DNA from 3 places in the Desulfovibrio piger genome. Region 1 is predicted to be linked to each of the others. Evidence: riboswitches for the same ligand, from Rfam matches in the RefSeq annotation. Region 1 holds a riboswitch; each other region holds the start of a gene.

The links. A riboswitch is a leader RNA that binds a small molecule or an ion and turns the genes downstream of it on or off. The one in region 1 is predicted to bind cobalamin.
Region 2: it holds a riboswitch for cobalamin, as region 1 does, so the genes downstream of both, DESPIGER_RS05170 (anaerobic ribonucleoside triphosphate reductase) here and DESPIGER_RS00425 (FecCD family ABC transporter permease) in region 1, are expected to answer to the same signal.
Region 3: it holds a riboswitch for cobalamin, as region 1 does, so the genes downstream of both, DESPIGER_RS08710 (sirohydrochlorin cobaltochelatase) here and DESPIGER_RS00425 (FecCD family ABC transporter permease) in region 1, are expected to answer to the same signal.

Annotation. Positions count from the first base shown of each region.
Region 1 covers NZ_LT630450.1:70,168-76,715, reverse strand. The annotation lists gene DESPIGER_RS00435 (ABC transporter substrate-binding protein) at 1-405, opposite strand, end outside; gene DESPIGER_RS00430 (ABC transporter ATP-binding protein) at 395-1,204, opposite strand; gene DESPIGER_RS00425 (FecCD family ABC transporter permease) at 1,204-2,271, opposite strand; cobalamin riboswitch at 2,401-2,581, opposite strand; gene DESPIGER_RS00420 (polyphenol oxidase family protein) at 2,825-3,571, opposite strand; gene DESPIGER_RS00415 (5-formyltetrahydrofolate cyclo-ligase) at 3,562-4,179, opposite strand; gene DESPIGER_RS00410 (metallophosphoesterase family protein) at 4,251-4,943, shown strand; gene DESPIGER_RS13105 (Rne/Rng family ribonuclease) at 5,239-6,548, shown strand, end outside.
Region 2 covers NZ_LT630450.1:1,113,146-1,119,693, forward strand. The annotation lists gene DESPIGER_RS05150 (DMT family transporter) at 1-134, shown strand, start outside; gene DESPIGER_RS05155 (DMT family transporter) at 145-483, shown strand; gene nrdG (anaerobic ribonucleoside-triphosphate reductase activating protein) at 1,034-1,531, opposite strand; gene nrdD (anaerobic ribonucleoside-triphosphate reductase) at 1,524-1,691, opposite strand; gene DESPIGER_RS05170 (anaerobic ribonucleoside triphosphate reductase) at 1,731-3,986, opposite strand; cobalamin riboswitch at 4,192-4,369, opposite strand; gene larA (nickel-dependent lactate racemase) at 4,731-6,032, opposite strand.
Region 3 covers NZ_LT630450.1:1,911,177-1,917,724, reverse strand. The annotation lists gene DESPIGER_RS08720 (flavodoxin family protein) at 1-326, shown strand, start outside; gene DESPIGER_RS08715 (YqaA family protein) at 389-835, shown strand; gene DESPIGER_RS08710 (sirohydrochlorin cobaltochelatase) at 1,169-2,056, opposite strand; cobalamin riboswitch at 2,075-2,275, opposite strand; gene DESPIGER_RS08705 (SAM-dependent methyltransferase) at 2,902-3,774, shown strand; gene DESPIGER_RS08700 (30S ribosomal protein S1) at 4,173-5,876, shown strand; gene DESPIGER_RS08695 (AsmA family protein) at 6,099-6,548, shown strand, end outside.

The DNA of each region.
Region 1 (6,548 bases):
CAGGGCCCCGGTCTGGGTCAGCACTTCCTGCCGCCCGGCCAGTTGCAGCACCACATCGGGACGCCGGGCCGCCACCAGCTCCGCGTTGGGACGCATGTGCGTGCCCACGGCGGGCAGGTCCTGCAGGCCGGGGATGGCCGCATCGGCCGCCGTGCGGGCCACAAGGGTCCCGCGGGCGTCCAGGGCCAGCAATATCTCGTTGAACGCGCCGTACAGGGCGATGATCCGCTGTGCGGGCCGTTCCAGCCGCAGGGTCACGCCCCGGCTGTCCACCAGTTCCAGCGCGTGGACGGGCGGCACGGAGCAGCAGAGCAGGCAAAGGCCCAGACACAGCCCCCGCCACAGGCCCGAACGAAAGCCCCAAGCGATAAGGCGCTGCTGCAGGCGGCAAAAATCAGGCATCATGCGGAGAGTCCTCCCGGTATTCAGGGCCACGGGGCCGCAGGGGCAGGGCCTGGGGCAGACCGTTGCGGGGGTGCGGGACGATGTGCAGGTCCACGGCATAGAGGGCGCGCAGGTTCTCCGCCGTGAAGCAGCGGCGCACCGGGCCGTCGAACAGTACCCGGCCCCGGCGCAGGCCCAGCAGACGTGTGGCGTACTGGGCGGCCAGATTGCAGTCATGCATCACCAGCAGCAGCGCGGCACCGGCCCGGCGGCGGCGCTCCAGCAGGTCGAAAAGTTCCAACATCCGGGCCAGATCCAGACCGGCGGCCAGCTCGTCCAGCAGCAGCACGGGGCTTTGCTGGGCCAGTGTCCGGGCCAGGGCCACGCGCTGCAGTTCCCCGCCGGAAAGCTCGCTCACCTGCCGTCCGGCCAGCGGCAGCGCGCCGGTCTCCTCCAGGGCCTCGTGGGCGATGCGCCGGTCTTCGGCGCTGTAGCTGCCCCACCAGCCCAGCCAGGGATAGCGGCCCAGCAGGACCATCTGCAGGGCGGTCATGCCCTGTGGCGCGGCATTGCGCTGGGAAAGCACGGCCACCCGGCGGGCCCGTTCCCGGGGGGAAAGACGGCGGATGTCCGCCCCCTGCACCTGTACCGACCCCGCTGTCGGCGTCAGGCTGCCCGCCAGCACCCGCAGCAGCGTGGTCTTGCCGCTGCCGTTGGGGCCCAGCAGGGCCACGGCCTCACCGGGGTGGAGGTCGATGTCCACACCATGCACTATCTCGTCCGTGCCGTAGGCCGCCCGGATGCCTTTTGCCCGCAGCATCAGCGCCTCCGCACCAGAAAAGCGAAAAAGGGGCCGCCCAGCAGGGCCGTCACCACGCCCACGGGCAATTCCTGTCCGCCGGAAAGCACACAGCGGGCCAGCACGTCCGCCCAGACCAGCAAGATGCCGCCGCCCAGGAAGGCGCCGTAGAGCAAAGGGCCGTGCGCTCCGCCCAGCAGCATGCGCAGGACATGCGGCACCACCAGGCCCACGAAGCCGATGACCCCGGCCACGGCCACGCAACCGGCCGTCATGCAGCTGGCGCCGGCCAGCAGCCAGAAACGTGTGCGGCCCACGGCAAGGCCCAGATGCGCGGCCTGTTCGTCGCCCAGGGCCAGCATGTCCAGCTTGCGCCAGCCCGGCAGCACCACCAGCAGCCCCGGCAGCAAGGTGGCCAGCAAAAGGGGGACGCTGTCCCAGCCCCGGCCCTGCAGGCTGCCCATGATCCAGAAAACGATGCTGGTGACGGATTCTTCGTTGAGGGCCTTGACCAGGGCCACCACGGCGCCCAGAAAGGCCGCCACGGCGATGCCGGCCAGGATGACGGTCTCGCGCCGGAAACTTCCCTGCCCGCTGCCCAGCCAGAGCGCACCGCCCAGGGCCAGCAGGGAGCCCAGCAGGGCCGACAGGGAGACCGTGGCCGCCGCGGAAAGCCCCACGGCAAGGCCTCCTGCCCAGATGCCCAGGGTACCGCCCAGCGCGATGGCCATGCTGGCGCCGCAGGCCGCTCCGGCGGAGATGCCCAGGGTGAAGGGGTCCGCCAGCGGATTGCGCAGCACGCCCTGCAGGGCCACTCCGGCCACGGCCAGCGCACCACCGCACAGCAGGCCCAGCAGCACACGGGCCAGACGGATCTGCCCCACCACCAGCTGCACGCTGCCGTCCGCCGGGGGGCACAGGCCCGCCACGGCCCCCAGCGCCTGCCAGACATCGGCCACAGCCACGGGCACGGGCCCGGGCAGACAGGCCAGCGGCAAGGAGGCGCACCAGAGGACGGCCAGCAGCACGCAGCAGCACCGGCGGCGCGCGCTCCGCGCATCCTTGGCAATGGGGCTGTTCTCCGGCATGATCCGTCCTGTGATGGCCTTTCGTGGCCGGGCACTCCGGCCCGGAAACAAAAAAAGCCTCTTCCATCAATGGAAGAGGCCCGTATTCCCTTGCTCCCTCGGCAAGACCCGTGCCGATACCGGTCGCGGCCAGCGGCCACGGTCCACGGCAGGTATTCCGGCTCGGCCCCCGGCTTCCGGCCTTCCCGTTGCCAGTGGCACATGAAGGAAGCTGGTCTGCGGGCCTTACGGCGGCGGGTCCGCTCCCGATTTTCACGGGATTCCCTTTTGACGCCGGCAGGTTCCGGCGACCATGAACGCGTTACTCTAGGCAGGGAGCCGCGGCTTGTCAACGTGTGACGGAAAAGGAGGAGCCCCTCCCCAGCGCCCAGATGCCCCCTCTTGCGAAGACCGGCGGCAGAGGCTGCTTCCCCGTAGCCCCGACACGCCCCATCCTTCCGGGAAAAACGCATGGGAAAGGGGATGGGGGAGCTTGAGGGGGAGGGGGAACCCGTGTGCGCGAGCCAGGATTTTCCCCTTCCCCCCTCATCACGAACATGCCTTCCGGCCTGCCCTAGTCCAGGCGCCAGATGACGCTGGCCTGACGGCCGGAGGCCTTCACGCAGCGGTACGAGAAGAACTGGCGGTTGCAGCTGGCCGTGCACAGGTCGATGCCGTAGATGTTGCGGGGCAGCAGCCCGGCCTGCTCCAGCTGCCAGCGGGTCAGGCCCCACAGGTCCATGGTGCGGCTCCCGGCATCGAACCAGGGGCGGAACGCGTCGCCCCACTCGCTCTCGAAATTGATGAACTCCGCCCGGGCCGGGCCCAGGCTCGGGCCGCGCACGGCCAGGAGTTCGCGCGGTTCCACGCCGTAATGCTCGCAGAAGCGGCGCACCCCGGAACCGGGAAAGTCACAGCGGTTGCCGCGCCAGCCCGCATGGATGCCGGCCACGAAACGGCCGCTCCTGTGGGCCAGCAGGATGGGCTGGCAGTCGGCGGTCTTGATGGCCAGCCCCAGCCCGGCCTGCGCGGTGGCCATGCCGTCGGCATCGCAGCGGGGAACGGCGTCGGGCTCCACGGCCTCGGGCTCGAAGATCATGGCATCGCCGTGCACCTGGTTGAGTTCGGCCATGCGCCGGAGGCCCAGGGCCGCCCGCAGTTCGCGGCGGTTGCCGATGACGCTCTGCCGGTCATCGGCCGTGGCGAGGGAGATGTTGCCACCGGCGTACGGGCCGTCTCCGGCCGCCTGCCAGCGGGTCTGGAAGGCGCAGCGCACGTTGTCCACGCCGGGGAACACAAAGGGGATGAAACTTACAGGCATACGAGTCCTTCTTCGGTACACAGGCAGTCCACGGGCTGGTCCCATTCCTGGGAGGGCAGCGCATCCACCACCTGGAAAGCATAGCACAGGCCCACCAGCCGGGGCCGCCGGCCGCTGCCCCGGGCGCCGAAGGCCGACAGGAAGCGGTCATAATAGCCGCCGCCGAAGCCCAGGCGGTTGCCCGCGCGGTCAAAGGCCACACCGGGCAGGATGAGCACGTCGGGGCAGAAATCGGGGTGGGCCAGCACCGGGGGCGCCATGCCCAGCAGACCGGCATGGGGTTCCAGCATCTTGTAGGGGCCGGCGGCCATGTCGCCTACCCGGGCACAGGGTACGAAATCCATGCGCCCGCGCTCCAGGCGCACCCGGGGCAGGTAGACGCGCACGCGTCGCTGCCAGGCATCGGCCAGCAGGTAGCCGGTGTGCACTTCTTCCGGCAGGGCCACATACAGGGCCACACGGGCGGCCTGCTGCCAGACGTCCCAGTCCAGCAGGGCCTGCTGGGCCGCGCGGGCCCGCTGCCGTGCCAGGGCGGGATCCTGCCCGCGCCGCAGCCCGCGCATGCGGGTGCGCAGTTCCTTCTTCAGCTCATCGGGGGGAAGGGACATGGAGGTCTTTCCATCCTTGCTAAAATGTGCCATAGTTCGCGGAGTGACTTTATAACAAAGGAAACACCGCCATGCCAAGCGTCAACGAACAGGATCATCTCTGGATTGCCGTTGGGGACATTCACGACGAGCCCGGGCTGTTTGCCCGTATCCCCGAGCTGGCGCAGGCGGACGGCATCATCGTCACCGGCGACCTGACCATCACGGGCGGCGTCAAGCAGGCCGAGCTGGTCATGGACGTTCTGCGGGCGCACAATCCCCGCATCTGGGCCCAGATAGGCAACATGGACCGGCCCGAAGTGGACGAATGGCTGAGCGGCCTGGGCTGCAACCTGCACACGCAGGTGCACGAACTCACGCCCGATACGGCCATCTTCGGCATCGGAGCCTCCACGTTCACGCCTTTCGGCACGCCCAGCGAGTTTCCTGAATCCACCTTCGCCGGCTGGCTGGAAAGCAGCTGGCAGAAGGCCCGCAAGTACCCCCACACCGTGCTGGTTTCGCACAATCCGCCCAAGGACAGCGCCTGCGACGTCATCCCGGGCAATATCCATGTGGGCTCTACTGCCGTGCGCGAATTCCTTGAAGAAGCCCAGCCCGATGTCTGCCTGTGCGGACATATCCACGAAGCGCGCGCCGTGGACAGGGTGGGCCGCACCATCGTGGTGAATCCGGGCGCTCTGGCCCAGGGCGGCTATGTGCTGCTGCGTTCCTGCGGCGGCAAGCTATCCGTGGAGCTGCGCGTCCTTGAAAATTGTGATTAGCGAAGCCAGGCGCTTCCGCGGGGGACAGACAGTCTGATCCCGCCCGTCATGGCGCGGCCCGGTACCGCGCTTTCTGACGTTGCCCCTCCGGCGGCTGTTCCGGCCGCCAGGAAAACGCCGTCCCGTGACGGGCGTTTTCTCCTGCCATCCCCCGTGTCCTGCCCCTTCCGGGCATCCCCGGGCCCGTGTCCGCTCACGGACGCGCCCTCCGGCTTTTGCCGGATGCCCGGCCGTTCCTTCAGCCGGGATGACGGCTGACAAATTTCGCCGCCTCTGGCGGTCCAAAAGGATATTTATGACCCAGGAAAACACACCGGCCGTGTCCGACGCGGCCGAGTCCTCCGATGTCGCTGAAGCAACCCCCACCCCCAAACGCCGTACCACCCGCCGCACTTCGCGCGCCAAGGCCGCCCCTGCCACGGAAGAAACGGCCACGCTGACGGCCGCCACGAGCACGGATGCCCCTGCGGAACAAGCCGTCACGGACAGCGGCGATGCACAACCCGCTGACGATGCCGTGGCCGCCGCGCCCCGCAAGCCCGCCCGCCGGACCAGCCGCCGCAAGGCCACGGCCCCTGCCGCCGAAAGCCCGGCCCCCGAAGCCGCTCCCGAAGCCTCGGCCGGAGAAGAGGCATCCGCTGCGCAGGCCGCGCCCGGCACCGGAACCGCCCGGGAGCCAGACCAGGCCCCGGCCCCTGAAGCCGCCGAAACGCCCGCCGATACCGACGGCGGACAGCACGCCGCGCCCCGTCGCGGTACCCGCCGTTCGCCCGGTGCCCAGCGCCGCCAGCGTGCCCCCCGCAAAAAATCTCCCGAAGCCGTGAGCCCGCAGGACGAAACCGCTCCTGCCGGGACCGGTGACCAGGCCGCTGAAGCGGCTGCGGCCCTTCCCGCTGACGGGCAGCCCGTTCCCCTGCCTGCCGAAGCCGCCGCGATGCCCGTGATGCCTGATGGCGGGACGCCTGCCGCTCCTGCCGCAGTGGCCGCCCCGCGCACGGACGACGCGGAAGCCGCTCCCGCCGCGGAGGACACCGAAACGGCCGCCGACAGCGGCGCCCAGGAAGACGGTGATGACCAGCCCCGCCGCAAGAGCCGTCGCGGCCGTCGCGGCGGACGCGGGCGCAACCGCAAGAATCGTGATGCCCAGGCGGAAAATGCCGAAGCCGCCGGCAGCGAGGCGGACGATACCGCCGGAGCGGCGGCCCCTGCCGGCCTGCCCGACGGTGCCAGTGACGAGGAGCTGTGGCAGGCCGCCACCGGCGATGTGGAAAGCCTGGAGAGCGCCCCCGCCCGTCTCCGCCGTCGCGGTGAGGACAGCGAGGCCCCCAAGAAGGGCAGCGTGCGCGCGGCCGCGGTCAAGGCCAAGGTGGCCGCGGGCAAGCGGCGCATGTTCATCAGCGTGCTGCCCGGTGAACAGGTGGAAGTGGCCATCGCCGAGGAAGGCCGTCTGCAGGAATATTATCTGGACATGTTCCATCAGCGCAAGCTCAAGGGCAATATCTACAAGGGCATCATCCACAATATCGACACCAACCTGCAGGCTGCCTTCGTGAGCTACGGCGCGGGCAAGAACGGCTTCCTGCAGATCGACGAGATCCATCCCGA
Region 2 (6,548 bases), 1.0 Mb from region 1:
TCTGCATCCTTGGCGAGCCCTTTTCCCTGCAACGCCTGGCCGGTCTGCTCTGCGCCCTGGGCGGCGCCCTGCTGGTCCATCACGGCACTGTCCAGGATCAGGATCCCGTCCATGCCGGCCGCGATGCCGGATAAGGGGGCCGCCATGAGCACAGAAACGCTGCATCTCCTTCTTTCCGCCGGTCTGGTGGCCGGGGCCGCGGCGCTGGACGTGGCGGCCAACCTCATGCTGGCCCGCTCCGACGGCTTCAAAAAACGCCTGACCGGCATCGGCGCGCTGGCGCTGGTCGGTCTGGCCTTCTACTGCCTCTCGCTGGCCGTCCAGTACATGGATCTGGCCGTGGCCTATGCCATGTGGGGCAGCCTCGGCATTCTGGGCACCTCGCTGTGCGGCTGGCTCTTCCTGCGCCAGCGTCTCAGGCCCTGCGCCTTTGCCGGCATGGGCCTGCTCATCATCGGCATGATCCTGTTGCGCACGAGTTAGCCTGGAGTCTTCTCCCGGAGCCCCCTGCCCCGTGCGGCCGGGGATGCCGGGAGAAGACCAACGGCTGCTGGCCGGCACGGCGGAAATCTCGTCCAGATGACGCGGAACCGCCAGATCGACGCCGCACTGCACGCCGTCACGCCCGGTGTCCGTATGGATGCTGAAGGCCGCGCCGTCTTCCCGCAGGCGGGACAGACATCGCCCCCAGGCCGACATCGGTCACCCGGCCCCTGGTCTTGAGGCGTCCGCTTCGGCACCGCCATGACGACAGACAGCCCCCTTTCCCCGCCATCCGGCCGAGGCATGCGGCAACAGCGGGACACGCCCTCCGGGACTGCCGCCGGCAGGCCGTCTTTTCCTGCGACAAAAAAAGCCTGCACAAGGCAGGCGTTTTGACAGGAGGGCTGCCACACCAGCCACCGTCGCACAACGATGGGGACCGGCATGCAGCCCTGAAAAAGTTTTTTCGGGGTTGGATGGGGGCCTGGGGGAAGGAAGGGGGAGTTCTTACAAAAAACGCCCCTTCCCCCTGCCGGGCCCCCGCTAAAAATCACGCCTCCACGGGGCGCAGGGCTTCGATGGCGGCCCTGTCCAGGACACGCTGGTTGGAGCTGCCGCGAAAGTCCAGCTCCAGATCGCGCAGGGCCTCCACATAGGGGCCGTCCACCAGCACGTCCACCTTGTCCAGCAGCTGCCCCACGGCCGGCATCTTCCGGGCAAGGCCGTAGAGCTCCTCGCAGGTATAGCCGCTGTAGGCATAGACGTTCTTGCCCGCGGCGTGCACGGCATCGGCCAGGTGGCACAGGGGCCCGGCCTGGACGAAGGGTTCACCGCCGGAAAAGGTCATGCCCGCCAACAGGGGATTTTCCATGAACTGGCGCAGGATGTCGTCCGTGTCCCGGAATTCTCCACCGTCGAAATCATGGGTCTGCGGATTGTGACAGCCCGGGCAATGATGGGGACAGCCCTGGGTGAAGACCACATAGCGCAGGCCGGGGCCGTCCACGATGGACTCTTCCACGATGCCGCTGATGCGGAGCCTAGGCATGCTTGACGCGGTCGCGTTCTTCGGCACGCTTGGCGTTGTTGAAACGGTCAAGCGTCCCCACCAGATAGCCGGTGATGCGGCGCACGCGCTCAAAGGGCACGCCTTCGCCCACCATCTTCACTTCGGCTTTGGTCTCGGTCAGTTCAGATTTCATCAGCATGGTCCAGGCTCCTCCTCTTGGGGTAAAAAGTGACGGAAACTAACGGCAGCAGCGGGGCATGTGCGGATACTTGCGGCGCAGCATCTTGAGCGTTTCCTGACTCACGGCCTCGCCCTCCTTGCGCCCGCAGCGGGGGCACTGGCCGTTGATGACGCCCACATAGCCGCACACGGGGTCGCGGTCCAGCGGATGGTTGATGGATCCGTAGCCCACGCCCTTGTCGTGCATGAAACGGATGATGGTCTCGAAGGCTTCCAGGTTCTTGCAGGTATCGCCGTCCAGCTCCACATAGGTGATGTGACCGGCATTGGTGAAGCTGTGGTAGGGCGCTTCCAGCTCGATCTTGCGGAAGGCCTTGATGGGGAAATACACGGGCACATGGAAGGAGTTGGTGTAGTACTCCCGGTCCGTGACGCCCTTGATGACGCCGTACTTCTTGCGGTCCAGGGCCACGAAGCGGCCGCTCAGGCCCTCGGCAGGCGTGGCGATCAGGGTGAAGTTGAGATGCGTCTTGGCGGCTTCGTCATCGCAGCGCTTGCGCATATGCTCCACGATGCGCAGGCCCAGCTTCTGGGACTCTTCGCTCTCGCCATGATGCTTGCCGGTCAGGGCCACCAGGGTCTCGGCCAGGCCGATGAAGCCCACGGTCAGGGTGCCGTGCCTGAGCACTTCGGCCACGCTGTCGTCCCAGTCCAGCTTTTCGGAATCCAGCCAGATGCCGTTGCCCATCAGGAAGGGATAGTTGCGCACCTTCTTGGAGCACTGGATGTCGAAGCGGTGCAGCAGCTGGCGGAACACCAGGTCGATCTGGTCATCCAGCAGCTGGAAGAAGCGGTCCTGGTCGCCCCTGGCCTCGATGCCCAGACGGGGCAGGTTGATGGACGTGAAGCTCAGGTTGCCGCGGCCGCAGGTCACCTGGCGGTCGGGGTCGTACACGTTGCCCAGCACGCGGGTGCGGCAGCCCATGTAGGCCACTTCGCTGTTGTAGTCGCCGGGCTTGTAGTACTGCAGGTTGAACGGCGCATCCAGGAAGCTGAAATTGGGGAACAGGCGCATGGCCGAGGTCTTGATGGCCATCTTGAACAGGTCGTAGTTGGGGTCGCCTTCGTTGTAGTTGACGCCTTCCTTGACCTTGAAGATCTGCACCGGGAAGATGGATGTCTCGCCGCTGCCCAGACCGGCCTGGGTGGCCAGCAGCAGGTTGCGCACCACCATGCGGCCCTCGGCGGAGGTATCGGTGCCGTAGTTGACGGAGCTGAAGGGCACCTGCGCGCCGGCGCGGGAATTCATGGTGTTCAGGTTGTGCACAAAGGCTTCCATGGCCTGATAGGTGCGGCGGTCGGTGATGCGCAGGGCTTCCTCGGCGGCGTAGGCATGGGCGGCACGCACCAGCTCGCGCTCGTTCCCGGCCACCAGGCCTTCCAGGCGCTTGCCCAGTTCGTCCACATCGGCCATGCGGATGGCGGGCATCACGGGCAGCAGGATCTGCTGGCTGAACTCCTCGGCCCGGGCGGCATCCATGCCCGTCCTGATGCGCACGAAGGCGGTGAAGGCATGGCGGTATTCCTTGCGGAAGGTCTTGGCCACGCCGCCGGCCATGGCGTAATCAAAATGCGGCACGCTCTGGCCGCCGTGCATCTCGTTCTGGTTGGCCTGGATGGCGATACAGGCCAGGGCGGAATAGCTCTCGATGGAATTGGGCTCGCGCAGATGGCCGTGACCGGTGGAGAAGCCGTTGCGGAACAGCGGGATCAGGTCGATCTGGCAACAGGTCTCGGTGAGCATGTAGAAATCCTTGTCATGGATGTGGATGTCACCGTTGATGTGCGCGGCCGAGGCGTCCTTGGGCAGGACGTAGTTGTCGGTGAAATATTTGGCCCCTTCGGAACCGTACTTGAGCATGGTGCCCATGGCCGTATCGCCGTCGATGTTGGCGTTCTCGCGCTTGATGTCTTCCTCGATGGCGGGCGCGTAGGTCAGGGTCTTGTAGATCTCCATCAGGTACGATTCCGCGTTGCGGCGCTTGGTGTGCTCGGCCCGGTACAGGATGTAGGCCTTGGCGGTCTTGGCGTAATCGTACTGGATCAGGGTCTCTTCCACCACGTCCTGGATCTCTTCCACATGGCGGAGGTTCTGGGCTTCGAGCTTGCGGCAGACCTTTTCGGTGACGAACAGGAGATCCGTGGGGGACATGTCCTCGCCGGACGCCTTGTTGGCCTTGGTGATGGCATTGAGAATTTTGACGGAATCGAAGGCGACCTCGGTCCCGTCCCGCTTGATGATGCTCGCAAGCATGTTTTCCTGCTCCAGATCCAAGATGGTTGTTGTTGCGGCCCGTTTTAGGGTCAACACAAAAGACCCTCCCTGTGCGGGAGGTCCCGGGCCCTGAAAAATCACGAAAAAGGTGGAAAAAAGATGCGGACGTCCGGCGGCCGATACGGCGACAGACTGTCATGACGTCCCTTCCCAGCGGCAAAAACCCGTTGCCGTGAGGCTGTCCCCATGGACAAGCGGCAGAAGCAGGTCTTCCGGCTCGTCACCCTGCTCCCGGCCTTCCCGGCGGCTGCCAGTGGCCCACGGGGGGAGCAGGTTCTGCGACTTACGGCGGCGGGTCCGCTCCCGGATCTCACGGGATTCCCGATGAAGCTCGTAGCAGCGCTTCTGCCCGCTCAAGATGGCAAAAGGTGCCTCAAGTGTCAACACAGGTTTTTTGTAAGTATTTTTTAACAACTTGAAATACTTGTAAAAAATCGCAACTCTGCGCCAAGACAGGCAATTTGCCAAAGCCCGCGCCAGCTCTGGGCTGGCGGGATTTCCGGCTTTGCAGGCCGCGCTGCCTGCGCTGTTTTTCACAGCTTCCCGGCCGGCCGGGCGTCCCCTTCCGGCGGGGGGGAACAGGCCTCCCCCGGAAAAACAGGGCAGGGAAAACGGCACGGCCCCGGGCACGGATGGCGTACCGCCCGGGCCGCGCCATCCGGCCGGAAGCCCTCCTGTCCCTGACGCGGGCACCCCGGGGATGCCCGCGCCGGCCTGGTGCCGCTAGACCGCCAGCTTGGGCAGGGTCGAGGCGCCGTGCGGCATGATGGTGGTGCGCACGTCCAGCTCCTGCCCCAGGAAATGGCGGGCCATGTCCAGGGCCTCGTCCAGGGTGTGGCAGACGTGCAGCTTCGTCTTGCCGAACAGGGCGGCATCCATGTCCGTCACCAGGATGAGGTTGTGTTTCTCGGCCGCCTCGGCGAACAGGAAGCCTACATAGCTGCCGATGGAGAACGTATCGCGCAGGGCCTTCTCGCGGGCCTGCATGTCGCTGTAGGCACAGATCTGCCTCTCCGTGTCGGGGTTGCCGAAGCCTTCGGAACAGCGGGAAAGCAGGATCAGGGTCCCGCCCGGCTGCACGGCGCTCAGGGCGTTGCTCAGCAGCTTGATGGTCTGGTACAGGTTGATGTCCTTGGGATAGCCGCCCGCGCTGGCCACCACCAGGGGCGTGCGCTCGTGGATGGTCACGCCCTCCATGCTGTCCACCAGACGGCAGGCCGCCGCATGGGACTGGACCCAGTCGCCGGCGAAGGCTTTGAGGATGCGGTAGTCGTCATTGACCACCACATTGAGGCCGAAGCAGGGGCGGGCCATGGCCGCGGCCTCGAAGATGTCGGCATGGAAGATGTTGCTGTCCGCCATGTTGGCGCTGCGCACGTCGGCATTGGTGCCGTTGCCGAAACCGGGGTTCAGGGCCTGCTTGTGGTGGCGCTGGATGGTCTCGTACCCGGCGATGCCGGGCAGCAGCATCTTGCCGCCGCCACCGAAGCCCGCCAGGAAGTGATAGACCACGCCGCAGGTGATGATGATCTTGTCGCAGGCCATGGCGTAGCTGTTGAACCACACCGGCGTGCCGCGGCTGGTATCGCCCACATGCACCAGATGGGCCGTATCGCGGCAGTCGTGGTCGATGACGCGGATGCGGCGGCAAATGTCCTCGCCCAGCAGGCGGGCCTGTTCGTCGCCCACATGGGCACGGTGCGTGCCCGTGGCCGTGACGATGAGGATGTCACTGTCGGGGATGCCGCAGGCGTTGAGCTCTTCCACCATCACATGGACGTAGACCGCGGGCGACTGCCACAAGCGGGTCACATCGGGCACCAGCAGACAGATCTTCTCGCCGGGGTTGACGATGTCCTTCAGGCAGGGCGAGCCGATGGGATGGCGCAGGGCCTCACGCACGGCCTGATCCGGTTCCATGACCGGCAAAGACACAGGATTGGACTCCAGCACGGCCGCCAGGTTCTTGTCGGCCACCGGCATGGTCCAGGAAATATCACCATAGTGCAGCGTATGTTCTGACATGACGCACCTCATTCCCTCTAAGGCCAGAAAACAGCGGAACAGCTCCGCAGAGGTTCGCGACTATAGGCCCCTCGCCCGCGGGCCGCAAGCCTAAAATCCGGGGAACTCCCCGGTTTTATTTTATAAAATATCACATACGGCATTTTGCCTTGCTCTCATGGCCGCCGGTGCCGCGCGCACCGGCACCGCATCCCTGTGCCCCCGGAGGGCGCCCTGCCGTATCCGCCCCGGCAGGACGCGCACGCGCTCCTTCGGCCTGCCGCCCCGCATGGACCGGGCTGCCCTGCGCCCAGGGCACTCCCTTCTCCGGCGCATCGCCCTGGCCGATGCTGCCGGGTACCAGCCTGCCTTTTTTCCCTGCCATCCTTGATATGGACAAATGCCCTGCCTGCTCCCTCTCCAGCCAGCGACGGGGACCGGCAGACAGACCTGGACAAACGTTTTTTCAGGGGTGGATGGGGGTCCGGGGGAAGGCGGGGACAGTTTTTACAAAAAACGTCCCCGCCTTCCCCCGGC
Region 3 (6,548 bases), 970 kb from region 1:
GCAATGTCACATCGGAGATGAAGGCCCTGATCGACAGGGCATGTTACATCTCCCGCATGCGTGTGCGCGTGCAGGGGCAGGACAACATCTTCAAGCACAAAGTGGCTGCGCCCCTGATAGCCGTCCGTCGTGCCGGGGCCATGCAGGCCTATTTCAACATCATGTCCTGGTTCGCCATCAGTGACATGATCGTGCCCACATCAAGCTATTTCAATTTTGCCTTCGGCCTTGACCCCGGTGATGTGGACAGCGATGCCGAGGGCATCCGAACGGTGAAGGACCTGGCCGCCAATATGGCCTGGCTCCTCAAGAAACTTGCCGCTTAGATCCCGCCCCACAAGGAGCCGCCGCAGCGCCTGATGCCTTGCGGCGGCTTTCCGTGCCGCCCATGACTGCCCTGAGCCTTTTTTCCCTGTACGGAGGCCTGTTCCTCACCGCGCTGGTGGCGGCCACCCTGCTGCCCGCGCAGTCGGAACTGCTGCTGGCCACCCTGCTGGTGCAGAGCGGAGAACCCGCCTGGGCCCTCATCGCCGTGGCCACCCTGGGCAACAGCGCGGGCTCGGCCGTCAACTGGTGGCTGGGCCGTTCGCTCACGCGCTTCCAGGGCCGCCGCTGGTTCCCCTTCTCGCCGGAATCCCTGCGCAAGGCCGAAGGCTGGTACCACCGCTACGGCCGCTGGAGCCTGCTGTGCAGCTGGATGCCCGTCATCGGCGACCCCCTGACCCTGGTGGCCGGTACCCTGCGCGAGCCCCTGCCCTCCTTCCTTCTGCTGGTGGTGCTGGCCAAACTGGGCCGCTATCTGGTGGTGGCCGGCGTGGCGCTGGCGCTCTGGTGACGCTGCCATAAAAAAGGACGCCCGAAGGCGTCCTTTTTTCGTGCGATGATCCCTTTCCACAGGGCGACAGGTCGTGCAGGAACGGTGCGGACCGCACGCTTTTTTCCCTTGTGTCTCCTCCTGCCCGGGGGCAAGGGGCGGCTGGCCCGTGCCGCAGCGGCAAGGGCGGCGGCTCCCATGACCTGCCGACCGGGAAAGAGGTCCGGCCCTGGCCGACTGCCGGGGACCGCGGGAAAGGGGGCGCCCTGTCCGCCTTGCAGGGCATGTGACGCCCGGCCGGAGGAGGGAGCCCCTTCTTCCCTTGGCAGCATTTCTCCTACTTCTTCGGCAGGTCTACTTCTTCAGCAGGTCGTCCCGGCTGTCGCGGGCATGGCGCACGAAGACGGCGCGCACGCCGGGCAGCTCGCCCAGGCCGGTGAGCACGGGGCGGGGGGTGAGGCCCAGGGCGCGGATCCGCGAGGCCCAGGAATCGGGCTCGTCACCGGCCAGGTCGTTGCGGGCATGGTCCCCGGCCACCACCATGAAGGGCTGGAGCCAGATGACGGACGCGCGGCTGGTCTTGATGGCGGCAAGCACCTGGTCGAAGCCGCGCGAGCCTTCCACCGTGGCCAGCACGGCCAGGTTGTCGGCATAGGAGAGGGTGGCGCGCATGCCTTCGATGACCATGTCGCCCCGGCCGTGGCTCTGGCCGTGGCCCATGAGGGCCAGCAGCTCGCCGGGCTTGCGCCTGCCTTCGGTGGCGCCGAGGACGGCGCGGCAGACATCTTCGGCATCCTGCCGGGATTCCAGCAGCGGGCGGCCCAGATAGACGGCCTTGAAACTGTCGGGATGGCGGGCCAGCCAGCTGACGAGCAGGCGCTCCATCTCGCTGAATTCCTCACCGGCCACCACATGCAGGGACTGGACGCGCACCACGTCCACCTTTTGCCGGGCCAGTTCTTCCAGACCGGCGGCCACGTCACCGATGTGCACGCCCTTCTTTTCCAGCTTGGCCCGGATGATGCTGGAGGTATAGGCCCAGATCACGGGACTGTGGGGAAAGGCGGCCTTGAACTCCTTGTCGATGGCGGTGAGGGCGGGCTGGGCCTCGGGCACGCTGGTGCCGAAAGCCACCAGCAGCAGGCCTTCCTTCTGGGCCGCCAGGGCAGGCAGGGCCAGACAGAGGGTGAGCAGCAGGGCCGGCAGCGCGGAGCGCAGGAATGTTGTGGGGATGTGGCGCATGGAACCTCCTCAATGACGCGTTGAAAGGTTAGGGATGGCGGGTATTCGGACTTGAGGGAATGGGGAGGCATGCCTCCGGGCCTTTACTTCGCCTTCACCGGGACGGCTGGCTGTCGTGGCGTGTCGCCAAAGAAGCTCCGTACCCTCTCACCGCAGCGCGACTGTTTCCGATTCGCACGGAATTCCCCGCATGGATGCGCCATCAGAAACGGTTTGGGGCACAAAAGTCAAGCCGGGACGGGCAACGATGTCCCGTGGGGATGCGCAAGATGAGTCCCCGCCGTGGCAGGCGGGCCGCCACAGCGCGGGCCGGCGGGGCGCGCTGTCCCTGTGTTTTTTCGCCGGACGCGCCGTTGCCGGGCGCCGGGGAGGGCCGGCGGATGCTTGGCCTTGGCCGGGCTTTGGGCTATGCTGGCCGCATGAGTACGCACAGTCGATCATTTCCCGCGCCGCGCCGCGGCGCCGTCCATGAGGAGCAGGCCCCGCAGGAAGCCGACAGGGAAGAGGAAAAACGTTCAGCGCCCCGCCGTCGCGGCGGGGACAAGGCCAGCCCGGAGCAGGGCGCGGACAGGCAAGGCCCGTCCCGCCGTTCCGGGCGTCGTGTTTCCGGGGAGCCGGCAGCGCAGGCTCCCGCCCGGGCCCGGACAGGCCGGAGCAGGAAGACGGAACAGCCGGAAGCCGCCGGGGAGGCCCACGTCCTGCCCCGCTGGCGGCAGGAGCGCCGGGAACAGCGGCGCGAGGCACGGCAGCAGGAGCAGGTGCATCTGGCCCGTCGCTGGCCCGACCTGCCCCGTTCGGCCCTGCCCAGGGAAGATTTCAGCGTGCAGGTGGCGGCGCGCGACTACATGCAGCCCCTGCTGGAAGAGCTGGGGGACCGCGTCATCACCGTGCGCGGCCGTCTGGTGCTGGCCCGGGGCACGGAACCCGCGGCCTGGGCCCAGAACGTCTGGACGGAGCCGCGCTGGATCCCCATCACCTCCATCGGCAACGGGGCGCGCCAGCTCTCGGCCCTGCAGCGCAACTGGCGGGCGCACATCCCCACCATCGGCGGGCATGTGCGGCGCCTGCGCCTCATGCAGGAGCAGCTGCCCTATGTGGCGGCACGGCCCCTGCATTTCGGCACGCCCGCCCCGTCCGCGCCGCTGGGGGCCTTCACCCTGTGGGAGAAAGACCTGATGCTGGCCTCGCCGCGCACCACCTCGCCCTTTGCCGACGGGGAGGTGCAGTTCGTGGAGAACCGCGAGGACCCGCCGGGCCGCGCCTACCTCAAGCTGTGGGAAGTCTTCACCCTGACCGGGCGCACGCCCGCGCCGGGGGAACTGTGCATCGACCTGGGCGCCGCGCCGGGCGGCTGGACCTGGGTGCTGGGGCGGCTGGGCTGCCGCGTGTTCAGCGTGGACAAGGCCGGGCTGGCGCCCCAGGTGGCGGCCATGCCCGGCGTCAACCACTGCCTGGGCAGCGGCTTCGGCCTTGAGCCGCGCCATGTGGGCCAGGTGGACTGGCTGTTCTCGGACATGATCTGCTACCCTGACCGCCTGCTGGAGACCGTGCGGGAATGGCTGGCCGCCGATGCCTGCCGCAACGTGGTCTGCACGCTCAAGTTCCAGGCCCGGACCGACCACGAGACGGCGCGGGCCTTTGCGGCCATCCCGGGCGGCCGTCTGCTGCATCTTTCCTGCAACAAGCATGAGCTGACCTTCGTGAAGCTGGCCGGCTAGGCCGGAAACGCTCCCGTCATCAGGATGCGGGCATGCCGTCGCCGGGCGGTGTGCCCGCGTTGCGTTTTTCCGGCTGCCGCATGGCGTGCGGGCAGCGATGGGCATACCGCGATGACAGGCAGGGGACGGAAGCCCTGCCGTCTGCGGCCGCCCGGGACGACGGGGCCCTGCATGGCGGTGCGCACTCCCTTTTTCTTTTCAGGAACAATTATCAGGAGTGGGGGACTCTTTTCCCTGTCCTTTCACGGCCTTCGGCCGCTGCCCCGCTGCGGGAAAAAGGCCGCTTTGCCCGCCCTGACCCGCATCCGGGCCATTTTCGCCTTGTGCTTTGCCTCTCCTTTTGCTACTTTCTTTCACCCCCGCACAGGGGACAAATTATGTTTGGAGGCATGTCAAGCATGGCAGACAAGGAAACCGGGCACGAAAACGAAATGAGTTTCGAAAGCGCCCTTGAAAACTATCTCAATCCCGACTTCGGCGACCTCGAAGAAGGCTCTATCACCAAGGGCGAGATCGTTCGCGTGGATGACGACAATGTTCTGGTGGACGTGAACTTCAAGTCCGAGGGCCAGATCCCGGCCAGCGAGTTCCGTGACGCCGCCGGCAACATGACCGTCAGCGTGGGCGACCGTGTGGATGTCTATGTCGTTCGCAAGAACGAGATGGAAGGCACCATCACGCTGTCCTTTGAGAAGGCCAAGCGCATGCAGGTCTTTGACCAGCTCGAAGACGTGCAGGAAAACAACCGGGTCATCAAGGGCCACATCGTGCGCCGCATCAAGGGCGGCTACACCGTGGACATCGGCGGGGTTGAAGCTTTTCTGCCTGGCTCGCATGTGGACCTGCGTCCCGTGCCCGACATGGACGCCCTGGTCAACCAGGAATTCGAATTCCGCGTGCTGAAGATCAACCGCCGCCGCAGCAACGTGATCGTTTCCCGCCGCGTGCTGCTGGAAGAAGAGCGTGATTCCAAGCGTCAGGATCTGCTGCGCACCCTGGAAGAAGGCCAGATCGTGCACGGCAAGGCCAAGAACATCACCGAATACGGCGTGTTCGTGGACCTGGGCGGTCTGGACGGCCTGCTGCACATCACCGACATGAGCTGGAAGCGCATCCGCCATCCCAAGGAAATGATCACCATGGGTCAGGACCTGACCCTGAAGGTGCTCTCCTTCGACCGCGAGAACAACAAGGTCTCCCTGGGCCTCAAGCAGCTGGTGCCCGATCCGTGGCAGGACATCTCCGCCCGCTTCCCCGAGGGTGCCAAGTGCACCGGCAAGGTCACCAACCTGGTGGACTACGGCGCGTTCGTGGAACTGGAACCCGGCGTGGAAGGCCTGGTGCACATCTCCGAAATGTCCTGGACCCGCAAGCTGCGCCATCCTTCCCAGATGGTGCATACCGGTGACGAAGTCGAAGTGGTCATCCTGGGCGTGGACGGCGAGAAGAAGCGCATCAGCCTGGGCATGAAGCAGGTCCGTCCCAATCCCTGGGAACTGGTGGCCGAAAAGTATCCTGAAGGCACCATCCTCGAAGGCGTCATCAAGAACATCACCGAATTCGGCATGTTCATCGGTATCGAAGACGGCATCGACGGCCTCATCCACGTGTCCGACATCAGCTGGACCAAGAAGGTGCGTCATCCCAACGAGATCTACAAGGTGGGCGACACCGTGCAGGCCAAGGTGCTGACCGTTGACCAGGAAAACGAAAAGTTCACCCTGGGCATCAAGCAGCTGGTCGATGATCCGTGGGGCCATGTGCCCAGCACCTACCCCGTGGGCTGCACCGTGAAGGGCGTGGTGACCAACATCACCGACTTCGGCCTGTTCGTGGAAGTGGAAGAAGGCATCGAAGGTCTGGTGCACGTTTCCGAACTTTCCAACAAGAAGATCAAGAGCCCCGCCGAGCTCTACAAGGAAGGCCAGGAGATCCAGGCCAAGGTCATCCACGTGAGCGCCGAAGAACGCCGTCTGGGCCTGTCCATCAAGCAGATCAAGGACGACGAAGACCGCCGCAAGCCCAAGGAATTCCATGCTGGTCCCCAGGAAGCCGGTCAGAGCCTCGGCGACCTGCTGAAGGCCGCCCAGGAAAACAGCTAGTCCTCACGGACCGGTCTGCGAATATGAGGGGGAGCCGCAAGGCTCCCCCTTTTTGCGTCTGCGGCCAGCCGGGGCTATGGCCTGCCATCCCCGCGGGACGTCCCCGCCTGCCACAGGCAGGGGGCCTGCGGCAGGCGGAGGGGCCGCTTGCCTCGGGACTGGCGATGCCCTACAGTTGTCCTGTAGTCCGGCCACAGGACAGACAGGCCATCGGAGGCAGACATGAAGCGTGCACTTTGCTGGATCGGAGGTATCGTTCTGGTACTGGCGGCGGTACTGGCCATAGTGGTCAGTCAGCTGGATACCGGATTCATCAGCGACCAGATCTCGGCCGCGGTGGCAAAAGCCACAGGCACGCCCGTGCGCTTCGCCAGCCCGCCCGAGCTTTCCCTGCTGCCGCCCGGGGCCAAATTCGCCGCCGTCAGCTGGGACGGCGTGCAGGACGGGCAGGGCATGCGCTTCACGGCCAGGGGCGGCGAGGCCCATCTGGAGCTGGAACCGCTGCTGCACGGGGAACTGGTCATCGGGGAAGTCCGTCTGGACAGCCCTTCGCTGAGCCTGCTGCTGCCGGAAGGCAAGGCCGCGGCACCGGCGGGGCCGGCCTCCGGGACAGAGGCTGCCGCGAACAGGCCCGGCGGCGACGTGCTCCTGCCGCTGGAGCTGGGCCGCCTG